2 regions of the Olleya sp. ITB9 genome follow, and region 2 is predicted to be linked to the other one. Evidence: riboswitches for the same ligand, from Rfam matches in the RefSeq annotation. Region 2 holds a riboswitch; the other holds the start of a gene.

Region 1 (4,442 bases), on a different contig from region 2:
AGGAAGTGATTCTGCAGGAAAAAATAGGAGCACGTTTTAATCCGTCGTTACATGGTATGTCTGGAATTACAGTAGATGAAGAAACTATTCCTACGTTTGAATACATTATTAAAAAGTTAAACGATTACAATTTAGCCTATATTCATTTATCTGAACCTTTTACAGATGTCTCTGAAGTACCTTTTGCTGTCACAGAAATTGCAAAACATTTTAGACCATTATACAACGGAACATTAATGATTAATACCGATTTTGATCAAGACAAAGGAAACCAAGTTTTAGAAGCTGGTAATGCCGATTTAGTTGCTTACGGAAAACCATTTATTTCTAATCCAGATTTAGTAGAGCGTTTTGAAAAAAATATTGAATTAGCAGATTGGGATAAAGACACATTTTACACCACAGGAACTGAAGGTTACACAGATTATCCAAAGGCTTAAAGCCAATAAATAACAAGTAAAAAAAGCATCTTAAAATTAATTTTTAGATGCTTTTTTTAAATTTATATAAGATTTTGATTTACAATTATTTATGCTTAATTTTTAGAAGTAAAGGTTTAAATGATATAAATAATATTGTATAAATAAATAATAGTAATAAATACCAAGTATTAGATACTAAATCTAAGTAATCTAACTTACCATTAGAGAAGCTTAAAATCATTAAAACTTGTGCTCCATAAGGTAAAATACCTTGTACAATACAAGCAAAAATATCTAAAATTGAAGCTGTTTTTTTATTGTCTAAGCCATACTCATCGTTAATCGTTTTAGCAATTGGACCAGCAATAATTATTGATACTGTATTATTGGCAATTGCCATGTTTATAGTACCAACCAGAGAAGCAATTCCTAATTGTGCAGAGGTTTTGTTTTTTATAAGCTTTTTAATATGTTTTAATATGTAGTCTATTCCTCCGTTTTTAGAGACCAAAGCAGCTAAACCACCAGTTAATAGCGATAGTAAAAATATTTCGGTCATGCTTGTAAAACCAGTGTAAGCTAGTTTTGTAGATTCAATAAGTGTGAAATCGCCATAAATAATTCCTAAAAGTCCACCAGCAATAACACCTAAAAGTAAAGTTACAAAGACATTCACACCAATTATAGATAATATTATTACCAATAAATAAGGTAATATTTTAACAATAGAATAGGTGTAGACCGTAGCGTCTTCAACATTAGTTTCTAATTCTAAACCTTGAATAATTAGTATAGCAATAGTAAATAAAGCTGCTGGTAACGCTATTTTAATGTTCTGCTTAAATTTATCGCTCATTTTACAGCCTAGCGATTGGGTTGCTGCAATGGTAGTGTCTGATATCACAGATAAGTTATCACCAAACATACTTCCGCCTAAAAGTGCGCCACAAAGTATTGCTAAATCTACACTGCTTTTGTCTGCAAAACCAATAACAATAGGTGCTAAAGCTACAATTGCGCCAACCGAAGTTCCTGTAGAAACCGATAAAAATGCAGCAATTACAAACACACCAAAGTAAATGTATTGTATGGCAATAAAGTCTAACCCTAAATTCACAATAGCGTCAACACTTCCTGTAGCTTTTGTTATGGTAGCAAAAGCACCTGCTAATAAATAGATTAAACACATGGTTAAAATCTTATCATCTCCACAACCTTTTAAAAGCGTTTCAATTTTAGAATTAATTGATTGTCTAAACATTAAAAATGCGACTATAATACCTACTATAACTGCAATTGGAGCAGGAAGTGCATAAAAGTCGTTTTGATAAATTCCAACACCTAAAAACGTAAAAACAAATACGAATAGCGGAATTAAAGCTGTGAATTTTGGAGTAATTTGTTGTGGACTTGCCATTTTTCTTTTTCATTTTAAAAAGGAAATAGCAATCAAAAAATAAGAAAGATGAGTTAACATTTGTTCCAATTAATTGGCTTATCTATTTAGCACCTTGCTCGTTATTGCAGGTTGCTATCTCCTTTTAGAGATTCTTGATAATTATTTTTAAGTCTACAAAAGTAGGGCAGAAAGCAATACGTAATTCTTAAAAAGTGTTAATTTTTAAAAAAGTCAAAATTCTCGTCGATAGATTTCCCGATTTCGTATAGTCAAAACCCTCAAACGTCTATCACTTTATAATAAGATAGCATATAGTTTCACCTTTGAAGTGTAAAATTAAAACACCTTAAAATATGAAATTATATTTAATCTTAGTTAGTTTATTTTTAGTGCAACTATCTCTTTATCAATAAAAATCAACTAAGTAAACCTAAGTTTTTAGAGTATATTAATACTAATTCTTTGCATTAATTTTCAGGAATTTTACCTTATAAAACAATCTCATCTATAAAAAATAATCGGATTGATAGATATAATATAGCTAGCTGTCAACTTTCATTTTTTAACAGAAATAATTCAGATACTTTTAAACTATTAATACTAATAAACGTCTTAGTATTAATAGCAAAATAAAGTTGAACTATTAAATTTTTAAATTATGAAAACACTTATAAAAGCATACATATTACCAACAGTATTGTTGGTAGCATTTGCAGCACAAACAGAAGCACAAACTAGAAGAAGTACTAGTAATAACAAAGTTACAACAACTACAACTAAACGTACAGTTGCTAAGCGTGTACCAAGTACAAAAGTGACTTATAAAACACCAAAACGTAAAGTAGTTTCGGTTAGAAATGTACAAAATAAAACAGTTGTAACGCATAGAGGACAAAACTATTACTATGCTAATAATAAGTATTACACACAATCTAGAGGTCGTTACATTGTAATAGCTCCAAAGGTTGGTTTTAGGATTAAAACTTTACCTGTAAACTATAAAAGAGTTCGTTATAATAACCATAATTATTACAATGCTCATGGTATATTTTATATTCAAATAAATAACCAATATGAAGTAGTAGATCCAGAAGTTGGTACTATTGTTTATGAGTTACCAGATGATTATGAAAAAGTTGTTATAAACGACGAAACGTATTATGAATACGCTAATATATTATACGAAAAAGTACAAATAGATGGTACCAGAGCTTATGAAGTTGTAGGTATTATAGAAATGAATTAGTTACGCTTGATTTTGGTTGATTGATTAGTAACATGAAAAAAGGGTAATGTAAAAGTTATCCTTTTTTCTATTTAAAAATATTGCTTTTTAATGTTTTTAGGATCTACAGGTTTAGTTTCAGAAATAAATTTCATGAACAAATAAATAGCCATAAAATGGCAAATAATAATCATTACCGTAAAAGTTTGGTTGTAAAAAAGGTATTCATTTATTGGAGATAATCCAATTTGAAACAACGAGAATAGTCCTGATGTAAGTAAAATAGTTCCGTTTTTATAATTATTATTAAGATACACAATTGCAAAAGTGACTGTGTAAATTAAAACACAAATAGCACAAATAAACATGTAAATTTGACTATTGTTGGGGATTTTATCTAATAAAAGTTCTATAACAGAATAGCTTATGTAAGCTACTAAAAAACCACCAATTACAGATGATATTGACAACAAAGACTTTAATTTACTTTGTATTAAATATTTTTTTAATGAAAATGTATATAAGATTAAATATAATGAAGTTAACAAAGATATTTCTCCAAAATAATCATGAAAAGAATAAAATGTTAAAAAATTAATACAAAATAAAGCTGCTAGAGCTAATAAAAATAATGGATCCGTATTTTTTTTAACAACACTAATATATTTTAAAAATATTGTAACAATAACTACTGGGCAAATGTAAAGCAATTGACTTTTTTCCATTATTACGCTCATACCAACTGCAATTGATAAAGCAATAACGAACAGAATATCAAAAAAATGTAGTTTAATTTTTAGCATTAGTATAAGAAGGGAATATACTACATAAGATAAATATTTACTTAGTAGAAAAATTTGTTTTTGTCAATTTACAATTAATCTTTGATATGTTTAATACACTTTTAATCAATTGTTTTTTTTAAACTAAGCTGATAAACTTAATTATCTTTGTTCAGAAACAGCATAAACACCCCAATCTGCAATAGATTGAACTACAGGAATTAAAGTTTTACCAAAATCGGTTAACGAATATTCTACCTTTAAAGGTGGTTTAGAAGTATATACTTTTCTTTTTACAATACCATCTTCTTCTAAAGTTTTTAATTGTAAACTCAATGTACGCTCTGTAACTGTTGGCATTTCTTTTCTTAATTCATTATATCGAAGTGTTGTATCAATTAAATGAAAAATAATTACCGTTTTCCATTTTCCTCCAATAATTCCCATGGTTAAACTGGCACAACATGGATATTCCTTTCCTTTAAACGTATACATAATTATTTTTTAAGTATTAAATCTTTGGCAAAGATAAAATACTATATTTATTTATACAACTATACTTTTTATAGTAAATTTAACATTCGGCTAAAAGTATCGATTTTGTTGGGTTTACA
Region 2 (4,442 bases):
ATGATTACATCCAGCAAAATATATTTGATGGACAACCTATAGATAACAATATAATTAATGTTGGCTTTTGGCCTGGAGGAGACAGAGATGGTAACCCGTTTGTTACTCCAGAAATTACAGTTAAAGTTGCTAAAAGGTTACACGAAACCATTATTAAAAACTATTATAAAGATATACGTAAGTTAAAACGAAAGTTAACTTTTCAAGGTATTGAAAGCCGAATTTCTAAAATAGAAACAGAGTTATACAAAAAAGTACTTCATGAAGAGTCTAGTTTAACTTTAGAAGCTTTTGTTTCAGAATTAAAAGATATTAGAGAGGTTGTAATTGATCAACATCAATCTTTATATGTTACTGAGATTACTAGTCTACTTAATAAATTACATTTATTTGGGTTTCATTTTTCAAGTTTAGACATTCGTCAAGATAGTCGTGCACATCATAAAGTATTTACAGATATGGTTGATGTTATGATAGCTAATGGTAGTAAGGATATCCCTAATAATTACCATGATTTATCAGAAACAGAACAAGTGAAAATCTTATCTGAAGTTAAAGGAAAAGTTGATTTGTCTTTAATTAAAGATGAAAACACATTAAAAGCTTTAAATACCATTAAAGCTATTAAAACTATTCAAGAAACTAATGGAGAACAAGCAGCCAACCGATACATAATAAGTAATAATCAAACGACATTAAATGTCATGCAGTTATTTGCAATGTTAAAACTTGTTGCTTTTCATGACGAATTAACAATAGACGTTGGACCATTATTTGAAACTATAACAGATCTAGAGAATGCACATCTTGTTATGGAAGAGTTATATACTAATCCTGCTTACGCAAAGCATTTAAAAGCCAGAGGAAATAAGCAAACTATCATGTTAGGTTTTAGTGATGGTACTAAAGATGGTGGTTACTTAATGGCAAATTGGGCTATATATAAAGCTAAAGAACGCTTAACAGCAATTTCTAGAAAATATGATGTAACCGTAATATTTTTTGATGGTCGTGGTGGACCACCAGCAAGAGGAGGAGGTAAAACGCATAATTTTTACGCTTCACTAGGTCCAACCATAGAGGATAAAGAAGTGCAGTTAACTATTCAAGGTCAGACGATTAGCTCTAATTTTGGAACATTAGATTCCTCACAATATAACTTAGAGCAATTAATAAGTTCTGGTATTTATAATAGTTTAAGTGATGCAGATTTAAGTATGATTCCAGAAAACAGAGTCGTTATGGATAACTTAGCAAAACTGAGTTACCAAACGTATGTAGACTTTAAAAATCATCCTAAATTTATTTCGTATTTAGAGCATATGAGTACGCTTAAGTACTACGCAAAGACTAATATTGGGAGTAGACCATCTAAACGTGGTAAGTCTGAAGGTTTAGTGTTTGACGATTTAAGAGCTATTCCTTTTGTAGGATCTTGGAGTCAATTAAAACAGAATGTTCCTGGTTTTTTTGGTGTTGGTACAGCTTTAAAACATTATGAAGATGCAGGCGAGTTTGAAAAAGCACAACGTTTATTTAAAACGTCTAGTTTTTTCAGAACTTTAATAGAAAATAGTATGATGTCATTATCAAAATCGTTTTTTGATTTGACTAAATATATGAGTGAAGATCCTGAGTATGGAGAGTTTTGGAACGTTATACATACAGAATATTTAACAACAAAACGATTGATTTTAAAACTTACAGGCTATACTGAACTGATGGAGGAAGAGCCATCAGGTAAAGCATCAATTAAAGTTAGAGAGTCCATTGTGCTTCCATTATTGACTATTCAACAATTTGCTTTAAAACAAATTCAAGAATTAGAAAAAGCAGAAGAAAAGGATGCAGACTTAATTGCTGTATATGAAAAACTAGTAACAAGATCGTTATTTGGAAATATAAATGCGAGTCGTAATTCGGCTTAAATTTTAGGTGAAATTATTATTTTACTAAGGGTGTATAGCAAGTTTGATGTATTCAAGCTTGCTATACTTGTTTTAAGATTATTTTTCTTTAAAAATTCAATTTAATAGAATTGTTTTCTTAAAATATAAAAATAAGTTAATTTTTTAGAATATTATTCCGTTTTGTTTGGTTGTAAAAAATAAATTTTGCAATATTTGTATTCACAAAGTTCAAACACTTACTGAAATGTTATCAAGAAAGGTGGAGAGATAGACTCGTTGAAACCTTAGCAACCCTTAGACTTACTAAGAAGGTGCTACATTCTACTTAATAGATGATTCATTAATCAACTATTGGATAGATAACTAAAATCTAATTACTCATTTGTAATTAGTAATTTCTTTTTAACATTTTTCTATTAGGTACGCTTCCAATGAAGCTTATTTGACTTTTGAATTAATTTAGTTTAACTCGAAAAAATTAGAAAAATGAGTACACAAAAATTTGCTACACAAGCATTACACGCAGGACACGACACCACACAAACAGGAGGTACAAGAGCAGTGCCTATTTACCAGACATCATCTTATGTGTTTGATAATTCAGACGATGCAGCAGGACGATTTAATTTATCTGTTCCTGGATTTATTTACACAAGATTAAATAATCCAACTAATGATGTTTTAGAGCAGCGTATTGCAGCTTTAGAAGGTGGTATTGCAGCAGTCGCAACAGCCTCTGGTACTGCAGCAATTTCAACAACTTTATTAACGTTATTAAAAGCAGGAGATCACATTGTAGCATCCAGTAGTTTGTATGGTGGTACTTATAATTTGTTAAGTGTAACTTTACCAAGGCATGGTATTACTACTACTTTTGTAGATCCTTCAGACCCTGAAAATTTTAGTAAAGCTGCTCAAGAAAACACTAGAGCTGTTTTTGTCGAGTCTTTAGGTAATCCTAAGTTAGATGTATTAGATATAGAAGCAATAGCACAACATGCAAAAGCACACAAAGTACCATTAATCGTTGATAATACAGTAGCAACACCTTATTTATTAAATCCAATTAAATATGGTGCAAATATAGTTATCCATTCGCTTACAAAGTATATTACAGGTAACGGAACATCTTTAGGAGGTATTATTGTTGATGCAGGAACTTTTGACTGGACTAACGGTAAATTTCCAGAATTTACAGAGCCTTCTGCAGGTTATCATGGTTTAGTGTATAGCGAAGCTATTGGCCCAGCAGCTTTTATTGCAAAAATAAGAATAGAAGGTCTGCGTGATTATGGTGGAGCATTAAGTCCCTTTAATGCTTTTCAAATTATTCAAGGATTAGAAACATTAGAATTACGTATTCTAAAGCATTCACAAAATGCTTTAATATTAGCCAAGTGGTTACAAGAACAACCAGAAGTGACTTGGGTAAATTATCCAGGATTACAAACTAGTAAATATAATGCTTTAGCAAAAAAGTATTTACCAAAAGGACAAAGTGGAGTGGTCACATTTGGAGTAGAAGGTGGTTTTGAATCGGCTAAAAAAATAGCTGATACAACCAAGTTATTCTCTTTGTTAGCTAATATTGGAGATACTAAATCTTTAATTATACATCCTGCAAGCACAACACACCAGCAATTAGATAATGCAGCTCAAGAAGCAACAGGTGTTACCAAAGACTTAATTAGATTATCTGTTGGAATAGAAAATATAGACGATTTAAAAGCCGATTTAAAAGCAGCTTTTACTAAAGTCAAAAAATCTGTTTTAGCCTAATTACCCTATAATTTTAGTTATTTAATACCGAAATAGTTTCACGCTTTTTATTTGCCATTTTAAAGGGTGAAACTTATTTCAAATATCTCACAATGAAAAACTTAAAATACATAAGTATTCCTGGGTTTGTAAATAATAATGGACAGACTTTTGATATTAATTTGTCTTACCAATTATTCGGCCAACCTTTACATTCGGCTCCAATTGTCTTGGTTAATCATGCGTTAACAGGTAATTCTAATGTAGTTGGAGAAAACGGTTGGTGGAACGATTTAATAGGCGAAAACAAATGTATTGATACTTCTCACTATACTATTTTGGCATTTAATATTCCAGGTAATGGGTTTGATAATAAACAAGAACATTTAATACACGATTACAAAGGATTTACTGCTCGTAATATTGCACAATTATTTGCTGAAGGCTTAAAGCAATTAGAGATAACTGAGTTGTTTTCAATTATTGGTGGTTCTGTTGGAGGAGGAATAGCTTGGGAGTTGGCTATTTTACAACCTAATTTAGCAAAGCATTTAATACCAATAGCTACAGACTGGAAAGTTACCGACTGGTTAATAGCTAATTGTCACATTCAAGAGGCTATTTTAAATAACTCCATTAAACCTCTTGAAGATGCTAGGATGCATGCTATGACATTGTATCGTACACCAGAGTCTTTAACTAAAAAATTTGATCGTGATCAAACAGAAAATTCGGTTTTTAAAGTCGAAAGTTGGCTGAATTATCATGGTCAAA

Evidence for each region. A riboswitch is a leader RNA that binds a small molecule or an ion and turns the genes downstream of it on or off. The one in region 2 is predicted to bind S-adenosylmethionine.
Region 1: linked by a shared signal. The riboswitch ahead of ITB9_RS02510 (Na+/H+ antiporter NhaC family protein) and the one ahead of ITB9_RS08925 (O-acetylhomoserine aminocarboxypropyltransferase/cysteine synthase family protein) in region 2 are both predicted to bind S-adenosylmethionine.

What each region holds. Positions count from the first base shown of each region.
Region 1 covers NZ_BCBW01000011.1:14,079-18,520, forward strand. Annotated here, with positions in the region: gene ITB9_RS02505 (alkene reductase) at 1-440, shown strand, start outside; gene ITB9_RS02510 (Na+/H+ antiporter NhaC family protein) at 526-1,839, opposite strand; SAM-I-IV-variant riboswitch at 1,889-1,985, opposite strand; gene ITB9_RS02515 (DUF6515 family protein) at 2,480-3,067, shown strand; gene ITB9_RS02520 (hypothetical protein) at 3,139-3,849, opposite strand; gene ITB9_RS02525 (helix-turn-helix domain-containing protein) at 3,991-4,323, opposite strand.
Region 2 covers NZ_BCBW01000032.1:61,304-65,745, reverse strand. Annotated here, with positions in the region: gene ITB9_RS08930 (phosphoenolpyruvate carboxylase) at 1-1,928, shown strand, start outside; SAM riboswitch class I at 2,155-2,276, shown strand; gene ITB9_RS08925 (O-acetylhomoserine aminocarboxypropyltransferase/cysteine synthase family protein) at 2,397-3,689, shown strand; gene ITB9_RS08920 (alpha/beta fold hydrolase) at 3,782-4,442, shown strand, end outside.